One region of the Mucilaginibacter mali genome, then DNA from elsewhere that is predicted to be linked to it. Evidence: riboswitches for the same ligand, from Rfam matches in the RefSeq annotation. Region 1 holds a riboswitch; the other holds the start of a gene.
What was found. A riboswitch is a leader RNA that binds a small molecule or an ion and turns the genes downstream of it on or off. The one in region 1 is predicted to bind cobalamin.
Positions count from the first base shown of each region.

Region 2: another riboswitch for cobalamin. It lies ahead of metE (5-methyltetrahydropteroyltriglutamate--homocysteine S-methyltransferase); the one in region 1 lies ahead of HQ865_RS09500 (TonB-dependent receptor plug domain-containing protein).

Region 1 is NZ_CP054139.1:2,254,413-2,262,148, forward strand. It holds gene HQ865_RS09485 (MBL fold metallo-hydrolase) at 1-348, shown strand, start outside; gene HQ865_RS09490 (SIR2 family NAD-dependent protein deacylase) at 531-1,220, opposite strand; gene HQ865_RS09495 (DUF6580 family putative transport protein) at 1,292-1,867, opposite strand; gene HQ865_RS09500 (TonB-dependent receptor plug domain-containing protein) at 1,901-3,811, opposite strand; cobalamin riboswitch at 3,916-4,121, opposite strand; gene HQ865_RS09505 (SRPBCC family protein) at 4,249-4,959, shown strand; gene HQ865_RS09510 (alkaline phosphatase family protein) at 4,968-6,263, opposite strand; gene HQ865_RS09515 (BLUF domain-containing protein) at 6,321-6,734, opposite strand; gene HQ865_RS09520 (GNAT family N-acetyltransferase) at 6,807-7,322, opposite strand; gene HQ865_RS09525 (ArnT family glycosyltransferase) at 7,487-7,736, shown strand, end outside.
Region 2 is NZ_CP054139.1:4,040,003-4,047,738, reverse strand. It holds gene metE (5-methyltetrahydropteroyltriglutamate--homocysteine S-methyltransferase) at 1-1,976, opposite strand, end outside; cobalamin riboswitch at 2,138-2,322, opposite strand; gene HQ865_RS16885 (GLPGLI family protein) at 2,935-3,711, opposite strand; gene HQ865_RS16880 (outer membrane beta-barrel family protein) at 3,720-6,515, opposite strand; gene HQ865_RS16875 (hypothetical protein) at 6,970-7,736, shown strand, end outside.

The DNA of each region.
Region 1 (7,736 bases):
CAGGATCACCTGTTTCATAATATCCAGAATTATTACTGCACCATCCTGTTCATCGGCTATTGCGCTAAAGGTACTTTAGGGCACCGCTTGCTGCGTGGCGACCCGATCGTTCGCATTAAAGACCGCGAACTGTCTGTTTATGCCACTATAAAACAAACAGACGTACTAAGCGCGCACGGCGATCATGAGGACCTGATGAATAACGTTAAGAGTCAGAGCAATAATAAGATCAAGAACGTTTTCCTGGTACATGGCGAGCTTGCCAGTATGGAAGCCATGGCTGCTGCTTTAGAAACGGATGGCTATCCTGTGGTTATTCCTGAAAAGGGTGTGGCTTATGAGTTGTAGCTTTTAACAAGCTCAGCTCAAATTTCCAATTTATAATTCATTGCCGTTGGCTTCAGCCAACGGTATAATTGCCAAAGTATGTGGCTTTAGCCAAACTATTGACAAAGTTTCGGCTAAAGCCACTCTGCTGTTTGATTAATCCGTTGGCTGAAGCCAACGGCAATGAATGAGCCCCTTAGATTTTAATGCTCATTTAATAGTTCTGCTACCAACTCCGATACACCTACTGACGCTTTTTTCTCGATCTTGGTAAACACCCGCCGGCCCTGTATTTCGGGAATCACCGGGTCAACAATATACTTAGGTACTTCGGGCCGAACATAGTTAACCAACCCCGCAGCCGGATATACGGCCAGCGATGAACCGACAAGTATAAACAATTCAGCCCGCATGCAGATCTCGGCCGCCTTGCTGATCATCGGTACATCCTCGCCAAACCATACTACGTGCGCACGGAGTTGTGAGCCTAATTCGCACAGGTCGCCCATTTTTATTTCCCAGCCATCCAGTGGGTAGGTTAAATTGGGGCTGATGCTGCTTTGCGAACGGGTGATGATACCGTGCAGGTGCAGCACATTGGCGGAGCCAGCCCGCTCGTGCAGGTCATCTATATTTTGGGTGATGATGGTTACCTCGTATTGCTTTTCCAACTCAGCTAAGGCAAAGTGGGCGGCATTAGGCTTGGCCTCCAATACCGATTTACGGCGTTCGTTATAAAAATCCTGCACCAAAGCCGGATTACGCGCCCAAGCCTGCGGGGTGGCTACATCTTCAATGTTGTATCCTTCCCAAAGTCCGTCGCTATCCCTGAATGTTTTTAAGCCGCTTTCGGCGCTGATGCCGGCACCGGTTAATACTACAATCTTTTTCATACTAACAATATTGCATAAAAAAGGCGATGGATAAATCCACCGCCCTTAATATTTGGATTTAAAATTTTCTGTTATAAAGCTAATTCGGTGTTGCTGCGTAAAATGGTGTACTTGCTTTTTGCCAGTTCAAAACCGCCGAACAAAAGCGCGCCATAGATCGCATCGCCTAATACCATATTCTTTTCAAACGGAATAGCAGCCACCAGCGATTGCATGTAACCGCCAATAGTATGCGGGTAAAGCGTACCATATAACCATGGCAGATCCATGATCAGCCAGTGTATCAATACCGATGCTACCGAGGCTAAAAATACGTTCAAGGCGTTTACCTTTTTTATCATCGTACCAATAAATACCATCAGCGCGAAGCACAGGTACATATAAATTGAACCGCCGTACCACAGTACCAGTTTTCCGGTGTACAGATAATTAATGGCAATATCGCTCAAAAACAAGGTTAGTAATGGCACCAGGTAGGCTTTCCACTTATCGTTAAAATAAGCGCCACCAAACAGGGCTACTGCCCCTACAGGTGTAAAATTGCTCAGAAACTGAAACTTGTAGCTTACCAAACGCATGGCCACGGCAAATACAATCATTAATATCAATACCGTGTTGCGTGTGTTTATTTTTTGCTGAGATGACATACTAATTGGTTATTGAGCAAAACTATCAATTTTTTAACGAATATTGAAACTCAAACCCGCATTAAAGTTTGTACCTAAAGCGGTGTAGCCATACAATTCCGCGTATTTGGCATTCAGGATATTCTTTACATCGGCAAATACCTTTAACTTTTTACCAACCAGGTTATACTCGGCATAGCCATCTAACAGGCCGTAACCCTTTAGGCTTTGTAGCTCGGTGGCGAAAGTAGCCGAATTATAGAACGAATCATACCGCTGACTATAGTGGCGATAGTTAAGACTGGCGTAAAACTTAGATGATACCTGCGCACCTGCGAACAAACCAAAAGTATGTCCAGGGCGGCGATACAGGTAATCCAACTCTGATGCTGCGCCGGCGGCGTTCTTGCTGATCGCTTTGCCTTCAAAGTAATTGTAATAGCCTTTCAGGGTAAAAATGCCCACCGTTGCCGAGGGCTCAACTTCGATACCTTTCACGTCCTGCTTATCCTGGTTAATATAACCCTGCGGGTACAGGTAAACAATGGCGTTAGTTACTTTACGCTGGTAAACATCAACCCTTAAATTAAATTGTTTTACAGGCGATGTACTGAACCCGGCTTCGTACTCACGCGATTTTTCGGGTTGCAGGGCCGGATTAGGGCCAAATTGCCCGTATAAAGCGCTAAGGTCTGGCGCTTTGAATGAAGTTGACGCAGTCCAGAATATCTTTAGTTTATCATCTTGAATGATGTTGAACGATGGTGTAAATGAAGATGTCCAGTTATCGCCAAATTTGGTATGATGGCTATACCTTCCGCCGGCTTCTAAATTAAAAAACGAACCGATATCGTTTAAAAACACCGAAGCATAAGCGCCCAGCAAATTAGCCGATGAATCTACCCTGGCGGTTCCGCCGGCATTAATGCGCGAATTACGGTTATCTATACCACCCAATATCTTAATATGATCGGTAATTTGATGATTATAATATAATTCGGCAAAGTTTAAGCGGCCGGTATACGGGCTTGCGCCATACTGTGGCGATACATAACTACGGTCGGTATTCTCGTAACTATAGTTAAAATTAAACAAGCCCTTCCCTGTATTATAAGTGGCATTAGTACCCAAATTTAAGTGCTTGCTGGTAAAATAGCTGCCACCATCGGCATAGCCGCCGTCATCATAATTATATTTGCCTTGTAAAAAGCGTACAAACGGGTTGATCTTAAACTTATCAGTAATTTTAATGCCAAACTGCGCGTTTACCGCGTCCTGGCTGTATCCATCCTTATCGTAAAAGCTGGTTGCTGTGGCAGGCTGGGCAGCTTCCGATACACCATCGCTGCGCTCGTGGCTGTAATTGATATTATAGCTTAGATTTTTTACCTGCGCTGTTAACCCGATATTACCTTTAACGGTACCATAGCTTCCGGCGCTGGCCACACCATTAACACCCGGTGTTGGCGTACCATCTTTCTTTGTAATGATATTGATCACCCCGGCCACAGCGTCAGATCCGTAAAGGGTAGATTGCCCGCCCCTGAGGATCTCTATATGATCGATCTGATCGACTGATAACAAGCGCAGATCAAAAGCGCCGCCCACATTTGACGGGTCGAATATCAGCACACCATCCAGTAAAATAAGCGTATGCTTGTTATCGGCGCCGCGCATGTAAACACTTTTGTTAAGGCCGGGATTAGCGTTCGCTCCATTAATAACAATGCCAGCCTGTTCGCTTAATAATTGCGCAACCGACTTGCCCGAACTACGTTCCAGTTCCTGCCGCGTGATCACCGTAGTCACCTTACCTGTTTGCGATTGTTTTTGATTAGCCTTTGTAGCGGTGATCACTACATCCTGTAGTACACGTGCAGTGTCCTGCGCGCGCGCTGCTGTACTCAACAGCGCCAGTTGTGCAAGCCCCAGGCCTGCAACAACGTAAACACAATTTTTTTTCATGTTGTTGTGAGTTTTAACCCACAGCATACAGAAAATGAAAGATCCGAATGGGAAATACACAAAATAGCGGTATTCTCATCCAAGCTTCAATCCCCGAAAGCTATGAATAATATGCGCTATGGGCAGGTCTTCTGGCTCACTCTCCTTTGTCCGGTCTTCCCATCCCGATAAGTATCGGGGCAGTGACCATTTAGAATGGACATTGGTTATCAGAGTTTACAGCTGCGGGACAGCTCCGGACTTACACCGGATTCCCTTTTAATTGCAAAACATTATGCATGCATTGCAAACCTAAAGCGGTGCAAATGTAAAAAACAGATCAATAATAACAAGTTCGGTAACAGGATAATTATCTATATGCTGGTCGATTTTCTTTCTGATTAAATATTTATCAGCAACCAAAACCTTTTGTATGCTACCCGGGTTTTATTAATATCATGGCAACACTAACAGCTTCAATAAGCGGCCATTCGATGGCCGATACCGCACATATTAATTTAAAATGGCCCGAGCGCTATGTATCTGTAATTGCAGGCGTAAAGATGGGCTTTTCGGGTTTGGTGCATATTTTCAGCAGCCCGGTAACCAGTTTATTTAAATTGGGTACAAGCGGATATTTATTAAGCCGTGGCTTAACCGGCCACTGCGAACTGTACGAGAAAGTTGGCAAAACCTCTACCGAACCTGTAAGCATAGCCATCCGCACATCGGTAACGATTGATAAACCGCGTGAAGAACTATATACTTTTTGGCGCCGGCTGGAGAACTTGCCCTTGTTTATGAACCATTTAAAAAGTGTGGAAATGCTGGACAATGGCAGCTCCCGCTGGTCGTTAAAGCTACCGGTAGATATAGCCGCGCTTAGTTGGGACGCGGAGATCACACACGATGAGCCTGGCGAACTGATCGCGTGGTCATCAGTACCGGGTGCAAATTTGCAAACAACAGGTAAAGTACGTTTTATAGATACGCCTGAACCCGGGGTTACGCTTATACACGTAGTAATTATGTATCACCCACCCGCCGGATTGATCGGCGCTACCCTTGCCCATCTGATCAACCCGATGTTTAAGAAAATGGTGGAAGATGATATTCAGAACTTTAAGCGCTATATGGATCTGAGCAACAGCCTGCCCATAGCCAGTTAAGGGCTACGCTAAAATTTATTTTGATAGGGAATAACGATCTTATCGGCAATAGTTGAATTTCCGTCGATCTTTTCGGTGATCTTTAGGCGCAGCACCTTGGCGATAATAGCATATACATCCACATTATTAAATGTTGGAATTTGTACGCCTTTTTTAAAATCCGGCCCCCAGGCGTAAAATGTGGCCTGCATATCCTTTATGTCATGCGGTTCGTACCCATGCGCGCCAGGTTCTACGTAAGCGCTGTTCAATATAAAAATATGCGGATAGTTGGCCAATAGCACAATATCACCTATATGCCCCGCCCTGTCATCTTTTTTTCCATAATGCAAGGAATCGGGCACATTGTTTTTTAAAAATACTTTATAGTTATCCCCGGCATTTTTTAGTAATTGCTGATAAGCCTGCATAACCGCATTTTCGTGTCCCTTTTTAGCATATACGTTTACCAACAAACCCTCGCCCGATGTAATAATAAAATTGGCGGTATCAAGCGCTGCAGGCGTCGGCAACGGATTGTCGGTAGGTATTTTAACCATTCCGTGATCTGAAAGGAAAATGAAATTAACATCCAGCCCGGTTTTAGCCACTGTTTTGGTCAATTCATATACAACAGAATCAATATATTTTATGACTTTAATGGTTTCCGGCGCGTCAGGCCCTTTTTTATGGCTGATCTGGTCAACCTCGGGCAAATAAAAGGTAATCAGGTGCGGACGTTTCTCAGGCGACAGCATTAGCCAGTTATGTACATCCTGTATGCGGTTATGGATAGAAATATCCTTGTTAAAATGATAATAATAGGTTGGCTGTACGCCCTTTATTGTCGCCTCCGATCCTACCCAGTAAAAGCAGGCGCTCAACATTCTCTGCTGTTCGGCCAGTGTCCATATCGGGGTACCGTTATACCAGTTCACCCCGGTATTGGTACTATTTTTCGAGTAATATAACTGATGTTCAGCATTATAAAACCGGTTGCTGATGATGCCATGATGAGACGGGTACAAACCAGTAACCAGCGTATAGTGATTAGGAAAGGTAATAGATGGGAACGAGGGCATCAGCGAGGCGGCCCTAACGCCGCTGTTGGCCAGGGCTAATAAATGTTCGGTATGATACTTTTCGGCATAATCATACCTGAAGCCATCAGCTGATACCAGAATAATATAAGGTTTTTGCTGCTGTAGACGGCTGTTTGCCCTATTTGCGGCAACCTGCTGTGTAGTGTCAGTTTGTGCTATTGCAGTAAAACTAAGCAGGCACAAAAACGCAGCTGCGAACAAATTTTTAAAACAATCAGTCATCGTTTTAAAAATACGGTATTACTATTAAAAAAACAGTTAAATGATAATGCGTGGTAACTAATAATACATATTGTTATCGGCAAATGTTTTGATCATGGCTACACCCGGGTGATTGTCATTATTGGTAATTATATGTTTTTGCGGGTTAAAATATCCTTCTAAAGCCCCCATATCGTTTATGTTAATGATCTTAAACCCCATCGTCCAATCGGGGAAACTTCGTTTATCTGTTGATGTATGGATTAGTTTAATGATATTTTTATGACGGCTATCCCGTACGATCAGGTCATAAACTATATTAACCGATTCTGGCTCCCCCTCCAATAACTGGATGAATGTGCCCTCGCTATAAAGTAAAACACCGGTGATATGATGTTGCTTATTATTACGGCGGCTAACGTGCAAAATGTCTGTTAGCTCCTTAGTGTCAAGCAGTTTTTTTGCCGTACTAATGTAAATAAGGTACTCCATTGGGTATGATCAATTAGTGCCGATAATTACGGTCTTTATTTTCTATCAGATCTGTAAATAATATTGGAACTATCATTTATTTACTATTTTTTCCATTGTGATCAGCTCAATAGGCTCATGAGGTATCCCAAATTTCTCTTCAGCATGAAAAGGTTGTACTTCGCCGGTAGCCTTAAACCCGCGGCGTATATACCAATCTATCAGTTCGGTACGGGTAGATATAACGGTGATGCTGATAGCCGGCAGGCTCAATTCTGATGCCAGGACTGCGGCTTCCTGTAATAACAGGCGGCCAATACCAGCGGCCTGCATCTCAGGCCAAACAGAAAGCATGCCTAAATACAATTTATCGCCTTTATCTTCCAGGTAAACACAGCCCTTTATTGAGCCCTCATCGTTGGTGTATTTTAAAATAGTGATGGCGGGGTTGGCAAGATACCCCACGATGGTTTCTTCATCAATACGGTTACCAGCCAGCAGGTTAGCTTCTGTAGTCCACCCTTTTTTTGAACTATCGCCCCTGTAGGCCGAATTAACTAATATATTCAATTCCCCGACATCGGTAATGGTAGATTTTGTAATAGACATATAATATTGCTGGCCATCAAACCTAATATATTTAAAGTTCAATTGAAATAGCCGGAGTCTTAATTTGTCTTGATCAAATCAATCATAATGAATAACGGGGGCATGCACTTTTTTATTTAGTAATATTGCAACCGATAAAACCCATAACCATCTGGTAATTTTATATGTTGGCATTAAATACAAATTTTAAATATCCCAGTGGCTTTTTATTATTGCTGGCATTGGCTGTTTTTATAAATCTATGCACTATAAATACAGCCTTTTTTACAGATGATCCCGGCCTGTACGCTTCCATCGCCAAACAACTGATCTACAAGCGCAACTTTTTCCAACTGTTCAGCTACGGTCGCGATTGGTTGGATAAGCCCCACCTCCCCTTTTGGTTCATCATGTTTAGTTTTAAGCTATTCGGCA
Region 2 (7,736 bases), 1.8 Mb from region 1:
ATGATATTATTGAACTCGCTGTAGCACATGTGCGTGTGTATCTGCGTTTCGTCGCGCACGCCACCGGCCGTGATCTTGAACGCGGCGACGGCCTGTTGCAGGTATTGCTGGTGTTTGGCCTTGCGGATAGGCAGGCCCTCGCGGATGGCCGCTTCATCTATCTGGATAATGCCTATCCCGGCCGCTTCCAGCGCCATCACCTCATCGCGAATGGCCAGGGCGATCTGCTGGGTAGTAATATCCCGTGGCTGGTCATCGCGCACGAACGACCATTGCAATATGGTTACCGGGCCGGTCAGCATGCCTTTCATGGGCTTATCGGTCTGCGCAGCTGCAAAGGTGCTCCAGCGCACGGTCATATCTGCCGGGCGGCTCACATCGCCATAGATCACCGGCGGTTTTACACAGCGGCTGCCATAGCTTTGCACCCAGCCGTTCCTGGTGAACAGGAAACCGTCCAGTTGCTCGCCAAAATACTCCACCATATCGTTACGCTCAAATTCGCCGTGCACCAAAACATCAAGGCCCAATTCTTCCTGCCAGCGTATCACATCAATAGTGGCCTGTTCTATAGCCTGCTCGTATTGCTGTGTTGTTAGTTCACCCTTTTTTAACTTAGCGCGTAGCTGGCGGATATCATCCGTTTGCGGGAACGAGCCGATGGTGGTGGTTGGGAACGATGGGAGGTTAAAGCGTTGCTGCTGTATCTGCTGGCGCACAGGGAAGGCACCGGCACGGGTAGCATCGGCCCTGGTGATGGCCGCAACACGGTCTTTCACCGTTGGTTTATGTACTTTTTGCGATATTCGCCTGCTTTCAATAGCCGCTTTGTTAACCCTTAGCAGATCGGTTTTGCCTTCAACTATTTGTGCAAGGTGGCTTACTTCCGCCAGTTTTTGTTTGGCAAAGGCCATCCAGTTCTTTATCTCAGGGTCGATGGCTGTTTCCAGTTCAAGGTCTATCGGGCTGTGCAATAGCGAGCACGACGGTGCTATCATCACATGGTCGGCACCCAGTTTATCAATGGCTTTTTGGATGAATTGTAACGATCGTTCATAGTCGTTCTTCCAAACGTTGCGGCCATCTACCACACCTACCGATAGGATGAGGTTGGCGGGAATAAGCTCAAGCACTTCGTCCAGTTGTTCGGGCGCGCGCACCAGGTCGATATGCAAAGCCGATACCAGCAGGCTGGTGGCAAGTTGGGTATTATCAAATAAACCATCAAAATAGGTAGCCAGCATTAATTTCACGCCGCTTACCCGGTTGGCGATAGAACGGTAGGCGAACTCAAAAGCCTCCTTTTCTTTTTTCGATAGGTCGGTCACCAGGCAGGGTTCGTCCAACTGTATCCACTCGGCGCCTTGTTGCTTCAATCGGTTAATGATCTCTACATACACGGGCACCAGCTTTTTTATCAGTTCTATCCGTTCAAAACCCGGCTCTTTTTCCTTACCCAATAACAGGTAGCTTACCGGGCCTATCAGTACCGGTTTGGCCTTGCTGCCCAGTGTGCGTTTGGCGGCATTGTATTCGCCAAAAACCTTCTCGGAAAAAATAGCGAACTCTTGTTTGGCCGTAAATTCGGGTACGATGTAATGGTAATTGGTATCCATCCACTTGGTCATTTCCATGGCGGTAATGTCCAGCCCGTCCTTTTGATAACCGCGTGCCATGGCAAAATACAGGTCTATCTCGCTGTTATCTTTCACGGCCGACAACACCGGCGAGTAGCGTTTGGGGATAGCGCCCAGCAGCGTGCTCATGTCCAGCACCTGGTCGTAAAAACTAAAGTCGTTACAGGGGATCAGGTCTATCCCTGCATCCAGTTGGGCATGCCAGTTCTCCTCGCGAATTTTGCGGGCCACATCTTTCAACTCTTTCAGATCGGTTTTGCCTGCCCAGTACTGTTCGCAGGCTTTTTTCAATTGTCTTTGGCCACCAATACGCGGGTAGCCCAGGTTTTGCGTTAGCATTTCTTTTAAAAAATTAAATAAATAATTCTGTTAAAAGCCCGTTAGCTAAACTTCGCAATGCGATGGCGTGATGGAAAAAAGAAAGGGACGCGCGCAAACCAAACCGGTAGAACACCGGCTAAAAAGCGCACCAAACCAGACCCTGCCCCATACCGCGAAAGCATTGTCAATTCGATATGGCAGGTCTCCTGACTTGTAACAGTTTTTATCGTCCTTCCCGCTTTTGGCAGTGGATACGCGTGGATAAAAACCTTTGTTGTTACTTACAGTTGCGCGACAGTCCGTGATTTGCACACGGTTCCCTATTAATTTACAATTAAGTAAAACCTATACCGGTTGATGAAGAAAAGTAAAGAACTTGTTTCGGGGGCAAATGTAGGTAAACGGATTGTTAAAAACGATAGGGGAAATTTTGAGGCTGGCGTGGAAAAGGTTTAGTGCCCTGGAAGAGTAATAGCCCATGATTAGACATCGTGCGATAAAAAGCGTTGGGAATGTGCCTAATCATGGGCTATTACTCTCCCGGGGGAGGGAACTTAAGCAGCAACAAAAAAGCGATGGGCAGGCCCATCGCTTTTTTGTTAAATCTTCTCCTTCGGAGGGTAATAGCCCATCATTAGGCAGATAAACAGGCCGCTCCTGCGGAGCCAAATTTTAAGCTTAACCTATTTCTACCAAAAGGCCATCCCCTACGGGCAATGTCATTAAGTTAAGCTTTTAAGCCCCACCTAAATCCTCCCCAAAGGGGAGGACTTTAAGAATTTTACGCTTGTGCAGCCTAAGTCTCCCCTACCGGGGGAGATTTAGAGGGGGCTTTATTCGGCTGGAGCGATATGTTGGTAGAAAAAGACGGTAAGTAAGGCAGAACCCCATCGGGGTGATCTGTAAAATGCCTATTTATCCGGCTCTGCCTAATCATGGGCTATTACTCTTCGGAGAGGGCAAGGTGAGGTCCCCGTCACAACATAAACAACTTCAAATACTCGCGCCCCTCTTTGCCCCAGTTGCCTATGGCATCATCAAGCTTGGCCTTTAATTGCTTTTTATTTACGGGTTTGCCCTTTGCCGGCGCAACTACTTTGCCCTCGGGGATGGTCATATCGGTTACTTTGGTGGCAAACCAGGTGATGTTTTCGTGCGGCATGGCTAAGCCCAATATCATCCCGGGTAATCCGGCGAACGATTCGGGGCCGGCGCTTACCGGGATCTCATCGGTATAAAATGCCACTACATAAACCGAATCCATCACCAGCGCATTGGCGCGGCGGCAGGTGTAGCCGGCAATATCGCGGGTTTCGCTGGTTATCTTCCAGTTAATTTTGCGCACGCTGTCTCTCATTAAAAACTGCTCTTCAAATACCTTTTTTTGTGTAACACTGGTATTGGTAGCCAAATCGGTATAGGTAACATTGGTTTGCTGGGTAGTTGGCGCGCCATCCCAAAAAAAGCTGTTTTTCAGCGGGTTCTCATCGGGCAGTGGGGTAAACAGGGCCTTGTCTTTGGTGAAGGTCAGCGTGCTTTTCAGCTTTTTAAACTGGGGGTTATCTTTTTTAAAGGCCTCGAAAATGCTTTGGATAAAGCCATCGTTATCGTCCATATTCTTTTTCATCAGGGCATACAGGTTCAGCGTTTTTTCGTACTCAACTGTGCCGTTAAAGGTAAAATGCTGACCGCCCTGTGCCATAACCTGGCTACTGCCGATGAGGAATGCTAACAGTATAATTATTTTTTTCATAGTCGATATTAGTTTTTAGCTGGTGCCGGTCCGCCCATTTGGGTAAAATCCCAGGTGATGGAGAACATAAAATAACGTTTAATATTAGTATAAGTAGTTTGACTGATGGCGCCGTTGTTGGCATAACGGTCGAACCCGCGGTTTTGGTTAAGCAAATCGTTACAGCTTGCTGTTAGCTTTAAATTCTTCTGCTTCAGCAGCGTTTTAACTATCGACGCATTGATGATGGTTTTGCTGAACGTTTCGTTAAACGATTGTGTTTTACCGCGATAATCGTAGTTACCATCGGCGTTTATTTCAAACTTGCCCGGCAGCGTTACGTTAAAGTAGCCATTACCGCTAAAGGTGTAGCCGTTGTTGTTAATTTCGGGCTGTAGCGATGTTTTGCCAAAAGCGTAACCCGGCCCCGCGCTGATGCGGAAGCCATATTTGTTTTGTTTGAATTTGCTGATACCGAAGTTGCCACCTATGTTGCTTGATGTAGTGGTATTCAGTTCGTTATTAATGTAATTGTATGATTTGCCGCCGTTGCCGTTCATACTCAGGCTAAAAGTAACGCCCATTATCTTTTGTCCCATATCTGTATTGAAATAAAAGCTGGTTGGCGTTTTACCCACCAGGTTTACCGATTGGGATGTGCTTTTATTGGTGTTCCGGTCTGTAACGGTATTGCTCACGATAGCATTGCTGGTCATATCGTACGACGCGTTGATCCAGATGGATTGATCGGACAGGATCTTATACGAGTTATAATTAAAGCTGAAGCTGCTGTTAAAAGCCGGACGCAGGCCGGGATTACCCAATACGATATTCAGCGGGTCGGTATTTATGCGTACGGGCTGGATCTGCTCAAGAGAGGGTTGATCGGTGTAGCCATAATAGCCAAAACGCATCGAACGCTGCTCTGAGAAGCGGTACTGATAGCTGGCAGTTGGGTTCCAGTTTAAAAAGTTGCGGCTCAGTGTGGTATGGTTAATCTCGTCGGTTTGCTTATAATTAACTGCCGATCCGCGCGCGTTGATATTAAGGGTTGATTTGGTGGTGCGCATGTTTAACGATGTGCCGAAGTTATTTGATAACTGATCGAGCGTGTAATCGTTACTGAATTTAGTATCCAACACGGTATACTGGCCCACCGCGCCGGGATTATATGACCGCCTGTCGGAATTGTTGTGATTATTCGTCAGCCCGTAGTTAAATATCAGCGATGCCATTTTGTTCAAAGGCTCGGTATAAGTGGCGTTAGAAGTGATATTGGCCGTTTTTGAAACATTGTTTTTATACTGATCGATCACCTGGGCGCTGTCCAGCGCGCCGGTGGTACGGTTATAAAACCTGGTATCCGATTTCAGGTAGCCCTTGGAATCGCTGTTGTTGATGTTGGTACCTGCATTGACAGAGATGGTGCGGCCTGCTTTTTTAAACTTGTGGGTAAACAGTACGTTGGCGTTGAAGACCTGCCCGTCGGTATTATTGGTAAGGGTGCGCGTTTGGCGGTTAAGCAGCGTATCGCCGCGGCCATTCATGCTGCTGCTTTGGTAATTGTCGTTATTGTCGCTGTTCTTCACCGTGCCGTCTATATTAAACTTCAGGGTCGATGCCGTGTCCAGTTTGATCTGGTACATCAGGTCGATCTTTTGACGGAAGATCTTTTTATTAAAATCCTGGTTAGAGTTGCTGCTGGTGCTGTAACCCGGCAGCGTGTTCTGCGATGAATTGGTTTGATTACCATCAACCGATAACCACGAATTTTTGTAGTTGGTGTTGATCGATTTTTTATCATTGTCCCATTTGGTATCAAAGTGCAAGCCGCCGGTGCGGGATACCGGGATACCGCGGCCATTGTAACGGCCATCCCACGAGTCGTCATCGCCACCGCCGCTAAAGTAAAAATACCCCTCAGGGCTGGTCTGCATTTCGGGGCTGCTGCCATATTTGCTGTTATCATCCCAACCAAGGCCGGTTTTGCCTGTGTTTGATCCGATAAAGTAGCCCGAGAACTTCTTTTTGCCAATGAAGCGGTTATACATGGCCTGGGCGTTGTAATATTTATCGGTAGCAATACCGCCATCCAGTTTGCCGAAATAGCCGTTCTTTTTATCTTCCTTTAGTTTAATGTTGATGGTTTTGGTCTTCTCGCCATCGTCGATGCCGGTAAAGGCGGCCTGGTCGCTTTTTTTATCGTAAAGCTGCACCTTATCCACCATATCGCCACGGATGTTTTTAGTTACAAGTGTAGGGTCATCGCCGAAGAACTCCTCGCCATCAACCAGTACTTTTTTCACTTCCTTGCCCTGGGCGGTTATTTTGCCGTCTTTATCTACCTGTATGCCGGGTAGTTGTTTCAGTAGGTCCTCTACTTTAGAGTTGGGCTGGATAACATAAGCTTTGGGGTCGAACTCGGTAGTATCACCCTTTATCTTCATGGCGGCTACGGTGCCCTTTATCAATACTTCCTGTAGTACTCTTGATTTTAGGGTTAGGTTCAGCTTGCCCATATCGTAGGCTGGTTTAAGCGAATCGAGGCTGAAGCGTTCGATCAAATCGGCATAGCCGGGGTAGGTAACCATTAAAATAAATTTGCCCTTGTTCAGGTTCCCGATATTGAACGATCCATTGGCCGCGGCGCGTGTAAAAGCGCGCAGGGTGGAGTCTTTGGCGTTCAAAACGGCAATGGTGGTGTTGTGCAAACGCAGGTTAGCCGCACTGTCGATAGCCGTTCCCTTAACCGAATATTGGCTTTGGGCGCGGGTGGTAAACGAGAAGAAAAGGCACAGAGATAGTAGTAGAATTGTGAATCTCATTAGGTCAGTTTTAGTTAAGCGCACGAAAGTATAACTAAAAACTTAGGATTTCAAAAAAATTAACATACGTTAACATATGGGCACTTTTTACCCTTTTTAGGAATGATACTAAGGTTTTAGTTTTGGTGATATAACGGGGGATTTTGGAGGATATTGTGAGAAGGAAAAAGATAACTTTTTATATTAAATATCCGTATAATTGTGAAACGACTTAAAACCTTATCAAAAAATGAAGAAACCTGTAAGCTCCGCTCTTTAGAGGCTCTTTTTTATCCTCTTACTATTATTCTCTGTATTTATTATTCATAGCTGCCGGAAATCGGGCAATGATTCAAATAATTCAGCCAAGCCAGATATTAGTCAGGCTAAAAAATGGTATGAAAATGCATACCCGGTTACTGCTAACAAAAATCTTTTACTGTCAAGCATAGGTGATGGAAGCACTACACCCGATATGAGCCAGTTGATTACACCAGACTGGGATAATGCTAATGATTATACCCGGTTGGATAAACACGTTATAGAAATACCAATGGATGGGGCTGTTAACTGGCAGAGTGATTTAAAGGCGGGCTCCACAGGTAAAACTAACACGTTTAAAAACTATAGCCGTACGTCTTTTTTAATTTTTGGCAGTGCCGAAAATTATACAGCGTATATTATGACGGTAATTGCCGATTCGGCATATATAAATAACGACTTTACAAAACTATCGCAAAATACCTTTCAGCATCACGACCCGAACTTTAGCGGAAAGCTACTGTACTTTACCCCTAAAGGTAAATTTGTAAGCGGCTGGATCTATAAGAAAGGGAAACTAACCGCGGCGTTAACCTCAACGGGAACAAAACAAACCAATTCGTTAAAATTATTAGATGGACCGGTCGGGACTGATCCAACCCAGGATGGTGATGGAAGTAGTGGCGGGTCGGGGAATTGTACATACTGGTATTATGTTCTTCGGTATGGCAATGATATTATATCTGTTACATTACTTGGGCGCACTTGCGATGGAAGTGTACCCCAGGGACCCGTAGATGGACAGTATATTTATCCCGATCAAACCGGCGGTTATGTACCACCTGAACCTGTACGTATAATAGAGGATAGTTTAAAAAAACATTTTCCCTGTGCAACGAAATTAGTCATAGACAAACTACTAATGGATCCCGCTTATTTGAATTTTGTATCAGTGTTTACAACATCGCAAAAGCCGGATTT